Regions from separate parts of the Actinomadura sp. B10D3 genome, predicted to be linked through region 1. Evidence: riboswitches for the same ligand, from Rfam matches in the RefSeq annotation. Region 1 holds a riboswitch; the other holds the start of a gene.
The links. Region 1 has a riboswitch for thiamine pyrophosphate ahead of thiC (phosphomethylpyrimidine synthase ThiC). Riboswitches for the same ligand answer to the same signal wherever they lie in the genome.
Positions count from the first base shown of each region.

Region 2: it holds a riboswitch for thiamine pyrophosphate, as region 1 does, so the genes downstream of both, thiO (glycine oxidase ThiO) here and thiC (phosphomethylpyrimidine synthase ThiC) in region 1, are expected to answer to the same signal.

Region 1 is NZ_JBDPLY010000004.1:73,036-80,192, forward strand. Features, by position in the region: gene ABGB11_RS08830 (mannose-1-phosphate guanyltransferase) at 1-1,559, opposite strand, end outside; gene ABGB11_RS08835 (CDP-alcohol phosphatidyltransferase family protein) at 1,556-2,260, opposite strand; gene ABGB11_RS08840 (ATP-binding protein) at 2,364-2,984, opposite strand; gene ABGB11_RS08845 (hypothetical protein) at 3,167-4,213, shown strand; TPP riboswitch at 4,309-4,422, shown strand; gene thiC (phosphomethylpyrimidine synthase ThiC) at 4,418-6,142, shown strand; gene ABGB11_RS08855 (TetR/AcrR family transcriptional regulator) at 6,253-6,840, shown strand; gene ABGB11_RS08860 (metallophosphoesterase) at 6,837-7,157, opposite strand, start outside.
Region 2 is NZ_JBDPLY010000003.1:162,443-169,599, reverse strand. Features, by position in the region: gene ABGB11_RS06905 (Rv2175c family DNA-binding protein) at 1-97, opposite strand, end outside; gene ABGB11_RS06900 (FAD-dependent oxidoreductase) at 176-1,393, opposite strand; TPP riboswitch at 1,488-1,600, shown strand; gene thiO (glycine oxidase ThiO) at 1,590-2,717, shown strand; gene thiS (sulfur carrier protein ThiS) at 2,714-2,914, shown strand; gene ABGB11_RS06885 (thiazole synthase) at 2,917-3,696, shown strand; gene ABGB11_RS06880 (DMT family transporter) at 3,842-4,810, shown strand; gene pknB (Stk1 family PASTA domain-containing Ser/Thr kinase) at 4,847-6,760, shown strand; gene ABGB11_RS06870 (deoxyribonuclease IV) at 6,781-7,157, shown strand, end outside.

The DNA of each region.
Region 1 (7,157 bases):
TCGCCGGGGAACGCGCGGCGGTACTCCTGCCGGCCGAAGACGCGCTCCAGCTTGCGCTGCGCTCCCTGGGACAGGTCGGCGCCGCCGGCGTCGAGGAACAGGATGTCGACGCCCTGCGGGTCGCCGAGGGTGGTGCGGATGTAGATGCCGCCGACGGCGTCCTCGCGGCCGGTCTCGAACCGGGCGACGGTCAGCGGCGTCGCCTCCAGGTCGTGGACGTTGATCGCGCTGGCCGTCAGCGCGCTGTTCACCGCGCGCTTGAGGGTGCGGGCCGCGCGGGAGACGTCCCGCCCCGTGACGACCGTGCTGCCCTTCTTCAGCGTCGTCGCGTAGGCGCTGGCGAGCCGGACCGCCAGCTCGGGGGTGATCTCCACGTTGACGAGCCCGGACACGCCGCGCGGCCCGAAGAGGTTGCGCTGCCCGCGCGACTCCCAGATGACGCTGGTGTTGACCACCGCTCCGGCCTCGATGGTCTTGAACGGGTAGACCTTCACACCGCTGGAGACGTACGCCTCGGCCTCGATGACGCACTCGTCCCCGATGACCGCGCCCTCCTCCACGCGGGCGCCCGCCATGATGTCGGTGTTCTTGCCGACGACGCAGCCGCGCAGGTTGGTGGACGGCGCGACGAACACGTTGTCGTGCACGACGGCCCGGTGCAGGAACGCGCCCTCCTTCACGACGACGTTGCTGCCGAGGACGGTGAACTCGCGCAGCTCGACGCCCGCCTCGACCTTCGCGTAGTCGCCGATGTAGAGGGGGCCCTTCAGCACGGCCTCGGCGTCCACCTCCGCGCCCTCGGCGACCCACACGCCCGGCGACATCTCGAACCCGCCGAGGTCGATGCCGACCTGGCCGGACAGCATGTCGGCCTGGGCCTTGAGGTAGCTCTCGTGGGTGCCGACGTCCTCCCAGTAGCAGTCGGCCACGTACCCGAACAGGCGGGCGCCCTCGGCGAGCAGCTTCGGGAACACGTCCCCGGACCAGTCGACCGGCTCGCCCTCGGCGACGTGCTCCAGGACCTCGGGCTCCATCACGTAGATGCCGGTGTTGACGGTGTCGGAGAACACCTGACCCCAGGTGGGCTTCTCCAGGAACCGCTGCACGCGGCCCGCGTCGTCCACGATGATGATCCCGAACTCCAGGGGGTTCGGGACCCGTTTCAGGCCGATGGTGACGAGCGCGCCGTTCTCCTCGTGGAACCGCACCATGTCGGTCAGGTCGATGTCGGTGAGGGCGTCCCCGGAGATGACGAGGAACCGGTCGTCGCGCAGCGCCTCCTCGGCGTTCTTGACGCTGCCCGCGGTGCCGAGGGGGACCTCCTCGGTCGCGTAGCTCAGCGACATGCCGAGCTCCTCGCCGTCGCCGAAGTAGTTGCGGATCAGCGCGGCCAGGAACTGGACGGTGACGACGGTCTCGCTGAACCCGTGCCTCTTCAGCAGCCGCAGCACGTGCTCCATGATCGGCCGGTTGACGAGCGGAAGGAGCGGCTTCGGCTGGTTGGCGGTCATCGGACGCAGCCGCGTCCCCTCGCCTCCCGCCATCACGACGGCCTTCATCGGGGGGTCTCAGCTCCCTTCTGGTCACCGGCCGGCGGTTCCGCGCCCGGATCGGGCCGCCCCCGCTCGGGCCGGGGACCGGCGTCCTCCGCGGCGTCCGGCTCAAGGGCCGGGGGCGCACCGCGGCCGGCCAGCACCAGCTGCCGCGTCTGCACCCAGTACAGGACGGCCGCCCACCAGTACAGCCCCGTCCCCCAGATGGCGAACGCCCATCCGACGATCTTCGCCGTGGTCGCCGCGCCGCCGTCGTGGTCGCCGAGCAGCAGCAGCGGGAACGCGTACAGCAGGCACAGCGTCGCGGCCTTGCCGATGAAGTGCACGGGCAGCGTGCCGCCGTACCCGAGCCGCCGCACGATCGGCGCGATCGGCAGGATCGCCACCTCGCGGGCCACCAGCACGGCCACCAGCCACACCGGGATGATGTCGCGGATGGTGAGCCCGACGAGCGTCGCCAGGATGTAGAGCCGGTCGGCGGCAGGGTCGAGCACCGTGCCGAGCCTGCTGGTCTGGTCGAGCGCGCGGGCCAGCTTCCCGTCCAGCCAGTCCGACAGGCCCGCGAACACCAGCAGGCCGAGCGCCCACCAGTCCGCCTCCACGAGGACGAGCCACAGGAAGAACGGGACGCCCACGAGCCTGGCCAGGCTCAGGATGTTGGGCACCGTGAAGATCCGGTCCTGCGGGGCCTCCTGCAGTGTGCTCACCGACGCGTCGCCTCCCCTGGTCCCCCTTGATCCTGACCCTACCGGTAAGGGTTGGAAAGCCCTCGGGACGGCCACACGTGGCGCCGGCGGCACCAGCGCCGCGTCACCGGGGCGCGGCGGCGCCGGCGAGCGGGAGGACGGCGGTGACGGCGAACCCGCCCTTCGGACCCGGACCGGCGTCGAGCATTCCCCCGACGCCGCGCGCCCGCTCGATCATGCCGAGGATCCCGAAACCTCCCGGCGTGTCGCCGGACGGGCCCTTCCCGTCGTCGGCGACCCGCACGACGAGGTCCCCGCCGTCCCGGGCCAGGCTCACCTCCACGCGCGTCGCGGCGGCGTGCTTGACAGCGTTCGTCAGGGCCCCCTGGACGATCCGGTACGCCGCGACGCCGATCTCCGGCGGCAGCGGCCCCACGTCCCCCTCCCGGAGGTCGACGTCGAGCCCGCCGGCGCGGGCGTCCCGCGCCAGGCCGGCGATGCCGTCCGCTCCGGGCAGCGCCCCCGGCGCCAGCAGCGCCGGGGCCACGAGCGCGGCCAGGCCGGGCGCCGGCCACCGCCTGATCACCGCGAGCGGTAGGTGCGCGGCCGCCAGCAGCAGCGCCCCGGGCGCGTCGAGATCCCGGACGCCCGGCCACAGCACCGCGACCCCCGCCGCGACCCCCGCCAGGAGCGTCGCGAGCAGAGCGTCCTTCGCCGTCACACCGGACCGGGGCACCGTCACCACGCGCCCACGGTCCCGGAGCCCCCTGCCCCCCGCGCATCACCCCGCGCTCGGGGGAGGAAACGATCTCTCTCTTCGTGCGCCCCGCCCCGTTCCGCGCCCCGTCCTATAGTTCTGCACACCCCGTCACGAAGGGCTGACAGTTGTCCGTCCCCCCGCCAGCCGTCCCCCCGCCGGACCTCCGCATGACGCTCGGCCGGAGAGCGTACCGATGGCCGCTCCGGGTCTTCCTGGTCGCGATCGCCGCCGGGCTCGCCGTCTCGCTGTCCACCCGCTCCAACGCCGAGGCCTGGGACCCGGAGAAGGCCCGCCAGGTCATCGCCGCCTACGGCGGCGGAGCCGCGCTCGTCGCCCTCGCCGCCGTGCTCTGGGCCTTCCGGATCCATCGCGCCCGCCTCATCGTGACCATCGGCGAGAAGGGCGTGACCCTCCGCCGCGGGAGACGGAAGGCCGTCGTCCCCGCCGGCACCCTGCGGGCGGTCGGGATCACATGGCCGGTCACCGACCCCGTCTGGACCCTCTGGCTGGAGTCCGAGGCCGGCCCCGACGTGGCGGCCGTCGCCAGGACCGACGGCTGCACGGTCACGCTGCTGCGGAGCGGGTCGCTCCCGTCCGGATGGCTGGAGGCCGTGCGGGCGGCGGCCACCGGCACCCTCGGCGTCGCCTGGCGCGTCGTCGACGACGAGGGCGAGGAGGTGCCGGCGCCCGGCGCGGACGCGCTGCCTTCGGCCCGCTGCGTCCTCGTGGACGGCAGGGGGCGGTACCGCGACCAGAACGGCGCAGCCCTGCTCGCCGTGGCCTGCGGGAGGCTCGCCAAGCCGCCAGGGGGAAGGTCGGGCATGTTCCCGATGAACCCTGCCGCCGGTCGCCGGACGGTCGTGCTGCGCGACCCCCACGCCCGCACGCTCCTGGTGTTCAGACGGCGCTCCCGGCTGCTGGGCCGCGGCGCCATGCGCGTCCACGACGCGGACGGCCACCTCCTCGGGGTCATGCGCGGGGGGCAGGAGCCGTCCTTCCACGCCACCGACGGCATGCTCCTCGGCAGCACCCGGCCCTCCGGCGACGGCTACGCCGTGACCGGTGTCGACGGGCGCAGGTCGGCCACGCTGCGGACCAGGTCCGCCGCCGACGACAGCCGCATGTACCTGGAACGCTCGCCGTCCGCCCCGGACCCGCTCCGGACCCTCGTGCTGGCGCTCCCCCTGATGGTGCGGATGACCCGCCAGCTCTGACCCGCGGTCCGTGAGGTGGAGGGCCCCGGGCCGCGGCCCCTGTACCTCACGGACGCCGGTTGCGGCAAGCGGGGGCCGCCGGGTTAGCGTCGGGGACGACAGATCGCGGGGGCCCGGCGAACCGGGCTGAGATTGCGGCTGGGACGGCCGCTGACCGCATGAACCTGACCGGGTAATGCCGGCGTAGGGAGAGATCGAGTCGTCATGACCGAACCTGTGGTTCCAGCTGCCCGCAAGACCTACCTTCAGGGCTCGCGCCCTGACATCCGCGTGCCGATGCGGGAGGTGGCGCTCACCAGCGGCGACGCCGTCGTCCTGTACGACACTTCCGGGCCGTACACCGATCCCGGCCAGGACACCGACGTCCGCCGGGGCCTGCCGCCGCTGCGGGAGGCGTGGATCACCGAGCGCGGCGACACCGCCGCCTACGAGGGGCGCGCGGTGCGCCCCGAGGACGACGGGCGCCGGGCGGCCTCCGTCCGGGAGGACTTCCTGCCGCGCCGGCCGCGCCGCGCGACCGGCGGCGCGGTGACCCAGCGCGCCTACGCGCGGCGCGGGGAGATCACGCCGGAGATGGAGTTCGCGGCGCTGCGCGAGGGCGTGCCGCCGGAGTTCGTCCGGGACGAGGTGGCCTCCGGGCGGGCCGTGCTGCCGGCCAACGTCAACCACCCCGAGATCGAGCCGATGGTCATCGGGCGGAACTTCCTGGTGAAGGTGAACGCGAACATCGGCAACTCGGCGGTCGCGTCCTCGATCGAGGACGAGGTCGAGAAGATGACGTGGGCGACCCGCTGGGGCGCGGACACGATCATGGACCTGTCCACCGGGAAGGACATCCACACCACCCGCGAGTGGATCCTGCGGAACTCGCCGGTGCCGGTCGGGACCGTCCCGCTGTACCAGGCGGTGGAGAAGGTCGGCGGCGACCCGGCCGAGCTGACCTACGACGTCTTCCGCGACACGGTGATCGAGCAGGCCGAGCAGGGCGTGGACTACATGACCGTCCACGCCGGGGTGCTGCTCCCGTACGTGCCGCTCACGGCGCGGCGCAAGACGGGGATCGTGTCGCGGGGCGGGTCGATCATGGCGGCCTGGTGCCTGGCGCACCACGAGGAGAACTTCCTCTACACGCACTTCCGCGAGCTGTGCGAGATCTTCGCCGCGTACGACATCACGTGGTCGCTCGGGGACGGCCTGCGCCCCGGCTCGATCGCCGACGCCAACGACGAGGCGCAGTTCGCAGAGCTGCGCACCCAGGGCGAGCTGACGAGGATCGCGGCCGAGTACGGCAACCAGGTGATGAACGAGGGCCCGGGGCACGTCCCCATGCACAAGATCAAGGAGAACGTCGACCTGCAGCAGGAGTGGTGCGACGGGGCGCCGTTCTACACGCTCGGGCCGCTGACCACCGACATCGCGCCCGGCTACGACCACATCACCTCGGCGATCGGCGCCGCGATGATCGGCTGGCACGGCACCGCGATGCTCTGCTACGTCACGCCGAAGGAGCACCTCGGACTCCCGGACCGCGACGACGTCAAGGCCGGCGTGATCGCCTACAAGATCGCCGCGCACGCCGCGGACCTCGCCAAGGGCCATCCGGGCGCGCAGGCCTGGGACGACGCGCTGTCGGACGCCCGGTTCGACTTCCGGTGGGAGGACCAGTTCAACCTGTCCCTCGACCCGGACACCGCCCGCGCGTTCCACGACGCGACGCTCCCGGCGGCGCCCGCGAAGACCGCGCACTTCTGCTCGATGTGCGGCCCGCACTTCTGCTCGATGAAGATCACGCGGGACGTCCGGCGGTACGCGGGCGAGCGGGGCCTGGCCGAGGACGAGGCCCTCGCCGCCGGGATGCGGGAGAAGGCCGAGGAGTTCAAGGCCGGCGGCGGGCGCGTCTACCTGCCGATCGCCCCCGGCGGCTCCTGACCGTCCGGCGCGGGACGGCCGCGGCTAGGATCGAAGGACCGTTCCAAAGCCGCGGATCCCCTCGACTCGCCGCAGGCCCGCCCTACCGCCGGGAAGGACCGACGACCCAGGTGACCAGCGACGACACGCCGAAGGCCCGCGCCCGGCCGGTACGGGCGGACGTGCGCCGCAACCGCGCCCGGCTGCTCGCCGCGGCGCGGGAGGCGTTCCAGCGCGACGGGGCCGGCGCGTCCCTGGAGGGCGTCGCCCGGCTCGCCGGCGTCGGCATCGGGACGCTCTACCGGCACTTCCCCACCCGCCGGGATCTGCTGGAGGCGGTGCTCGCCGACGTCTACGACCGGCTCGCCGCGCGGGCGCGCGGGCTCATGGCCTCGCCCGCGCCCGGCGAGGCGCTGATGACCTGGCTGCGGACGTTCATCGCGGAGGTCACCGCGTTCCCCGGGATGGCGGCGTCGGCGATGGTGGCGCTGCGCGACGAGGGCCCGGAGCCGTCGCCGTCCTGCCGGGCGATGCAGGAGGCGGGCGGGGCGCTGTTCGCCCGCGCGCAGCGGGCCGGCGACGCGCCCGCCGGCGTCCCGTTCACCGACGTGCTGAGGCTCGCGGGCGCGATCGCGGCGGTCACCGAGCGCGAGCCGGAGGCCGCCGGCCGGCTGCTGTCGCTGGCGGCCACGGGGGTGGCGCCGGGCAAGGGGCGCTAGGCGCCGGGGAAGCCCGGGTAGGGGCGGCCGGTCTCCGGGTCGGGCAGGATGCGCCGCGGGCCGCGGGGCGCCTCGGCCCACTGGCGCCATTCGCGCGGGTAGCCGACCGACACCTCGATGTGCGGGACGGCGCCGGTCCAGATCGTCCGCGGGATGTGCAGGTGCCCGTACACGACGGACACCGCGCCGAACCTCGCGTGCCAGTCCGCGGTGCGCTCGGTGCCGCACCACTGGGCGAACTCGGGGTACCAGAGGACGCGGGTGGGCTCGCGAACGAGCGGCCAGTGGTTGACGAGCACGGTCCGCGTCCCCGGTTC
Region 2 (7,157 bases), on a different contig from region 1:
TGATCCCGAGACGGTCGGCGGTCTCCTTCAGGGAGAGCCATTCGCCGGCGAGGGCGTCGGTCCGGGGGTCGAGTGCGCTGTCAACGGTTGCGTGCATCTGCGTCACGCCCCCTTGCTACCACGCCTTCGAAACCCTCAAACCCCCTGCACAACCGTTAAGTTTCCTCGCCGATCGCTAACGCCGAACGACCTGCTTGACGGGCACGTCCGGGTCGGCGATCGCCTCCGCGTCCACGGGCGTCCCGGCGGCGATCACCCGCCTCGCCTGTACCAGGTCGCGGGGCCTGCCGACGGTGAGGATCGCGTCGAGGCGGTCGCCGGTCAGCCACGCCACGGCCCATTTCGGTCCGGCCGGGTCGCCCCGGTGGACGAGCCGCTCGGCCGCGGCGTGGTTGCCCGCGTACTGGACCATCCGGCCGAACTGCTCCGACCAGAAGTAGGGGGCGGCGTCGTAGACGGCGTCCTGTCCGAGGAGGGTCGCGGCGGCCACGTCGGGGGCGTTGAGGGCGGTGTCCCAGTGCTCGACGAGGAGCCGCCGGCCGTACCGCCGCGACCACCAGGCCGCGCAGTCCCCGACGGCCACGACGTCCGGGCGCAGCGAAGCGGGGTCCTCCTCGCCCGTGTAGGCGCGGAACGAGCCGTCGGTGACCACGCCGCGCTCCAGCAGCAGGCCGGAGCCCTCCAGCCAGTCCAGGACGGGCCGGACGCCGACGCCGACGACCACCTCGTCCGCGCCGATCCGGCCGCCGCCGGCGAGGGCGAGCCCGCCCTCCTCGACCTCCGTGGCCTTGACGCCGGTGCGCAGCTCGACGCCGGCCTCGGCGTACCAGGGGGCGGTCAGCGCGCCGGCCTCGGGCCCGACAGCGTTGGCGAGCGGGGTGTCGGCCGCTTCGGCGACCGTGACGCGGCAGCCCTTCTTCGCCGCGGCGGTGGCGACCTCCGCCCCGATCCAGCCCGCCCCGACGATCACGATCCGGGCGCCCGGGGTCAGCCGGGCCCGCAGGTCGCGGGCGTCCTCGATGGTGCGCAGGACGTGCTGGCGGCCGTCCCCGGGCAGGGTGATCGGTGCCGCCCCCGTCGCGATCACGAGGCCGTCGAAGGGCAGGTCGCCCGCCGTGGACGCGACGGCGCCGCCGCGTCCGGGGGCGTCCAGCCGCAGGCCGGTGGCGCGCTCGCCGAGCAGCAGCTCGCAGCGCAGCGCGTCCCAGTCGGCGTCGACCGTCGTGTCGTCGGAGTCGCCCGCGAGGACGGCCTTCGACAGCGGCGGCCGGTCGTAGGGGCGGTGCCGCTCCGCCGAGACGAGGGTGAGCGCGCCCTCGTAGCCCCTGCTCCTCAGGGCCTCCACGGCGCGCACGCCGGCCAGCCCGCCACCCACGACGATGACCCTCTGCATGAAGGCAACCCTAACCGGCGCCGGATTCCGGGTGGACACCTGTCCAGGCGAAGGCGCGCGGCCTCAAGGTCGTAAGGTAGGAGGCGGACACAAGAGCACAGACCGCGGGAGTCCGGTACGACCGGGCTGAGAGGGCGGCTGAACGGGCCGCCGACCGCCAGACCTGATCCGGATCATGCCGGCGAAGGGAGCGCGTATGGAGATCGTCATCATCGGCGCCGGGGTCATCGGCCTCGCCACGGCCTGGCGGGCCGCCGCGGGCGGCGCCGCCGTCACCCTGGTCGACCCCGAACCCGCCGGAGGCGCCTCGTCGGTGGCCGCCGGGATGCTCACCCCGGTCAGCGAGCTGACCTACGGTGAAGAACCATTGCTGCGGCTCGGCCTCGCGTCCCGCGACCGCTACGGCGCGTTCGTCGCCGAACTGGAGGAGCAGACGGGCCTGGAGACCGGCTACCGCGCCGACGGAATCATCGAGGTCGCGTTCGGCCCCGACGACCTGGCCTACCTCGACGACCTCCGCCGCTTCCAGGAGAGCCTCGGCATCCCCGTCGAGACCCTGTCCGGCCGGGAGTGCCGGCGGGCGGAGCCGATGCTCGCGCCCGGCGTGCGCGGGGGGCTGCTCGCCCCCGAGGACGGCTCGATCGACCCGCGCCGCCTCACCCCGGCGCTGCTGGCCGCGGGCGAGCGGCTCGGCGTCCGGCTCGTCCTGCGGCGGGCGGCCGGGATCGTGATCGAGCACGACGCGGCGACCGGGGTGCGGCTGGACGACGGGACGGTCCTCCGCGCGGACCGGGTGCTGCTGGCCGCGGGCCCGTGGTCGGACGGCCTCGACGGCCTGCCTCCCGGGACCGTTCCACCCGTCCGCCCGGTGAAGGGGCAGGTGATCCGGCTCCGCGGCCGCACCCCGTTCCTCCGGCGGTCCACCCGCGGGCTCGTGAAGGGCTCGTCGGTGTACCTCGTCCCGCGCGCCGACGGCGAGGTCGTCCTCGGCGCCACGCAGGAGGAGCTGGGCTTCGACACGCGCGTGACCGCCGGCGGGCTCTGGGAGCTGCTGCGGGACGCCCGGGAGCTGCTGCCCGGCATCACCGAGCTGGAGTTCGCCGAGGTCTCCGCCGGGCTGCGTCCCGGCTCCCCCGACAACGCGCCCGTGATGGGCCCGACCGCGCTGCCCGGCCTCTTCGTGGGGACGGGGCACTTCCGCAACGGCGTCCTGCTCACCCCGGTGAGCGCCGACATCCTGTCCGCGATGCTGCTGGACCGGCCCGTCCCCGAGGTCGCCGGGCCGTTCGCCCCCGACCGCTTCTCCCCCGAGGTGACCGCATGAAGGTGATCGTCAACGGTGAGCCGCGCGAGCTGCCCGACGGCGCGAGCGTGGCCGAGGTCGTCGCGACCGTCACCGCCGCCGCGACCGGCGTGGCGGCGGCGCTGAACGACGAGGTCGTCCGGCGCGCCGAATGGGAGGCGACCGCGCTGCGCGACTCCGACCGCATCGAAGTGCTGACCGCCGTGCAGGGAGGCTGACCATGGCGACGACCACCGACCCGCTCGTCATCGCGGGCACCGAGCTCGGCTCCCGGCTGATCATGGGCACCGGGGGCGCGCCCAGCATGCAGGTGCTGCGAGAGGCGCTCACCGCGTCCGGGACGGAGCTGACCACGGTCGCGATGCGGCGGGTGGACCCGTCCGCGCGCGGCTCGGTGCTGGACGTCCTGTCGGACTGCGGGATCCGGGTCCTGCCGAACACGGCGGGCTGCTTCACCGCCGGGGAGGCCGTCCTGACGGCCAAGCTCGCCCGCGAGGCACTCGGCACGACCTGGGTGAAGCTCGAAGTGATCGCGGACGAGCACACGCTGCTGCCCGACCCGATCGAGCTGGTGGAGGCCGCCGAGCAGCTCGTCGCCGACGGGTTCACCGTGCTGCCGTACACCAGCGACGACCCGGTCCTCGCGCAGCGCCTGGAGCAGATCGGCTGCGCCGCGGTGATGCCGCTCGGCTCCCCCATCGGCTCCGGCCTCGGCATCCGCAACCCGCACAACATCGAGCTGATCGTCGAGCGGGCGGGCGTGCCGGTGATCCTGGACGCGGGGCTCGGCACCGCGTCCGACGCCGCTCTGGCCATGGAGCTCGGCTGCGACGCCGTGCTCCTCGCGACGGCCGTGACCCGCGCGCGACACCCGGCTCGGATGGCCGCCGCGATGCGGCACGCGGTGGAGGCCGGGCGCCTCGCCCGGCTGGCCGGCCGGATCCCGAAGCGCCGCTACGCCCAGGCGTCCTCCCCCTTCGACGGGCTCGCCACCTCTTAGAAACGCTAAAGGTTCCCCTGTAGAAGTATTCGCTGGACCTGAACACTCCGCACCGTGAGACTGGGCCCGTCCACCGGTGGCCGTGCCGCAACCCGGCAGGTCGCTTCGGTGTTCATGGAAACGACCCGAACCTAAGGTGCGAGACATGCAGCAGGAAAGCGGACGCGTCGACAAGCTCGCGATGGCGGCCGCCACGATCACGGTGGTGTGCTGGGCGTCGGCGTTCGTCGCGATCCGCAGCGCGGGCGCCGAGTACAGCCCAGGCGCCCTTGCCCTCGGCCGGCTCCTCGCCGGGTCGGTGGTGCTGGGCTCGCTCCTGCTCATCCGGCGCGAAGGGCTGCCGCCCAGGGGCGCGTGGCCCGGCATCGTCACGGCGGGCATCCTGTGGTTCGGCGCCTACATGGTCGCCCTGAACTGGGGCGAGCAGCTGGTGGACGCGGGAACCGCCGCCCTCGTCGTCAACAGCGGGCCGATCCTCATCGCGCTCCTCGGCGGCTGGCTGCTGAACGAGGGCCTGCCGCCCCGGCTGCTGGCCGGCATGGCCGTCTCCTTCGCCGGCGCCGCCGTGGTCGGGCTGTCGATGTCCGGCGAGGGGCGCTCGTCCGTCGGCGGGGTGCTGCTGTGCGTGTTCGCCGCCGTCGCCTATGCGGCGGGCGTCGTGAGCCAGAAGCCCTCGCTGCGGCACGCCTCGCCGCTGCAGTTCACCACGTTCGCGTGCGCCATCGGCGCGGTGGCCTGCCTGCCGTTCTCCGGGCAGCTGGTCTCCGAGGCCGCGCACGCCCCGGCCGGCGCCACCCTCAACATGATCTATCTGGGCGTCTTCCCGACCGCGATCGCGTTCACGACCTGGGGGTACGCCCTCGCCCGCACGTCCGCCGGGAAGATGGGCGCCACCACCTACGCCTCCCCCGCCCTCGTCGTCGTGATGTCGTGGCTGTTCCTCGGCGAGGTCCCCGGCCTGATCACGCTGGCCGGAGGCGTCCTGTGCCTCGCCGGCGTGGCCGTCTCCCGCAGCACCCGCTCCCTGCGCCGCCGCGTCCCGGCCGTCACCCCGGAACCGGCCGTCCCGGCGGCGTCAGCCTCGGGGCTCATCGATGCTCATACTCGCGAGTGATGAGAACCTCGCCGATTCGGCCGTAAACTCGCACCGATGGACGCGACGGTTGCCGATCCACTCGTCGGGCGCGTGCTCGACGGGCGCTACCGCATTGAGTCCCGCATCGCACGCGGTGGCATGGCCACGGTCTACGTGGCGCGCGACGTCCGGCTCGACCGGACCGTCGCGATCAAGGTGATGCATGCCGGGCTCGCCTCCGACGAGGACTTCGTCGCCCGCTTCATCGGCGAGGCCAAGGCCGCGGCGGCGCTGTCCCACCCGAACGTCGTCGCGGTCTACGACCAGCGCACCGACGGCGAGCACACCTTCCTGGTCATGGAGTACGTCGCGGGCCACACGCTCCGCGACGCGCTGAACTCGCTCGGCCGGCTCGGGCCGCGCGCCGCGCTGGAGATCATGATGCCGGTGCTGGCCGCCCTCGGCGCCGCGCACCGCGCCGGGCTCGTGCACCGCGACGTCAAGCCCGAGAACGTGCTGATCACCGAGGACGGCCAGGTCAAGGTCGCCGACTTCGGCCTCGCCCGGGCCGAGACCGCGAGCAAGATGACCAAGACCGGCATGATCATCGGGACGGTCGGCTACCTGGCCCCCGAGCAGGTGCTGGCCGGCAGCGCCGACGTCCGCTCCGACGTGTACGCGGCCGGGATCATGCTGTTCGAGCTGGTCACCGGGCACCTGCCCCACCAGGGCGACACGCCGCTCGCCGTCGCCTACAAGCACGTGAACGAGATCGTCCCGCCGCCGTCCAGCGTCGTCCCTGCCCTGCCCCCGCAGGTGGACGCCCTGGTCACCGACGCGACGAGCCACGACCCGGCGCGCCGCCCGCAGGACGCGAACCAGTACCACGCCGAGGTCGCCGAGGTGTTCGGCGGCCTGCCCCGCGACTTCGACCGGCGCGTCGAGGAGGCCTCGCGCAACCCCACCAGCGTGTTCGAGGCACCGGCCCAGGGGCGCACCGCCGTCCTCGACGCGACCACGCTGCCGGCCGAAGCACCTCGGCGCACCCGCACCGACCGCGCCATCGGGGTGCTGACCGGCCGGTACGTCCTGGTCGCCATCGGCACGCTCGCCGCGGTGATCCTCGGCTGGGCGGTCTGGTACCAGACGTCCGGCCAGTACGAGCACGTCCCGTCGTCGATCATCGGGATGAAGGTCGCCGACGCCCGCGACCAGCTGGAGTCCTCCGGCCTGGAGGTGCGGACCGCCAAGGCGGTCTACGACGACCGCGTCCACAAGGGAGGCGTCGCCAAGTCCGACCCGCCCGCGGGCGCCCGCATCGCCAAGGGCGAGCCGGTCACGCTGACACCCTCGAAGGGCATCACGCCGATCGAGGTGCCGGACGTCCGGAACAAGACCCTCCCGGACGCCACGAAGACCCTGGAGGACAAGGGCTTCAAGGTGGGCCGGACGAGCAGGAGCCCGTCGCAGACGGTCGCCAAGGACAAGGTCATCAGCACCGACCCCGACGCGGGCGAGAAGCAGTCCCCCGACGACCCGGTCGCCGTCGTCGTCTCCACCGGCATGTCGATGCCCGACCTCGTCGGCGAGAACGGCGACGCCGCCGCCAACCAGCTGCGCTCGATGGGCCTGGACGTCACCGTCCAGAAGAGGCAGGTGGACGGCAAGGAGCCGAACACGGTGGTCGAGCAGGCCCCCGCCGAGGGGACCGGCGTCTCCCGCGGCGACGACGTCACCATCGTCGTCAACAAGCGCGACTGCATCGTCGACGCGGGCCCCTTCCAGTTCGGCTGCGACGACGGCGAGGAGAAGAAGGTCCCCGTCCCGGACATGACGGGCCGCAGCGTGGACGACGCGAAACGCGCCCTGGAGGACTCCGGCTTCCGGGTCACCGTGGCGGGCTTCGGTGGCGACCGGGTCCGGTTCCAGTCCCCGAACAGCGGCGAGGCGCCGCGCGGCTCCACCGTCACGATTTTCCGGGGCCCCTGACCGGCTAGGCTGAACCGGCCATGACCTCACCGAAGAGCCCCGTCGGGGCGCATGTTCCCGTGGCCGGCGGCCTCGCCACCGGCGGCCTGAAGTACGCCGCCGAGATCGGCGCCGAGGCGATCCAGGTCTTCGTCGCCAACCCGCGCGGCTGGGCCCTCCCGGAGGGCAAGCCCGCCGAGGACGCGAAGCTCCTGGCGCAGGACGTCCCCGTCTACGTCCACGCCCCGTACCTGGTGAACTTCGGCTCCCCCACGCCCGAGACCCTGGCCAAGTCCATCGCCACGGTCCGCCATTCCCTCACCCGGGGCCGCGCCATCGGCGCCCGCGGCGTCGTCGTCCACACCGGTTCCGCGGTGACCCAGACCTACGACGCGGCCATGGCGCAGATCCACGAGCA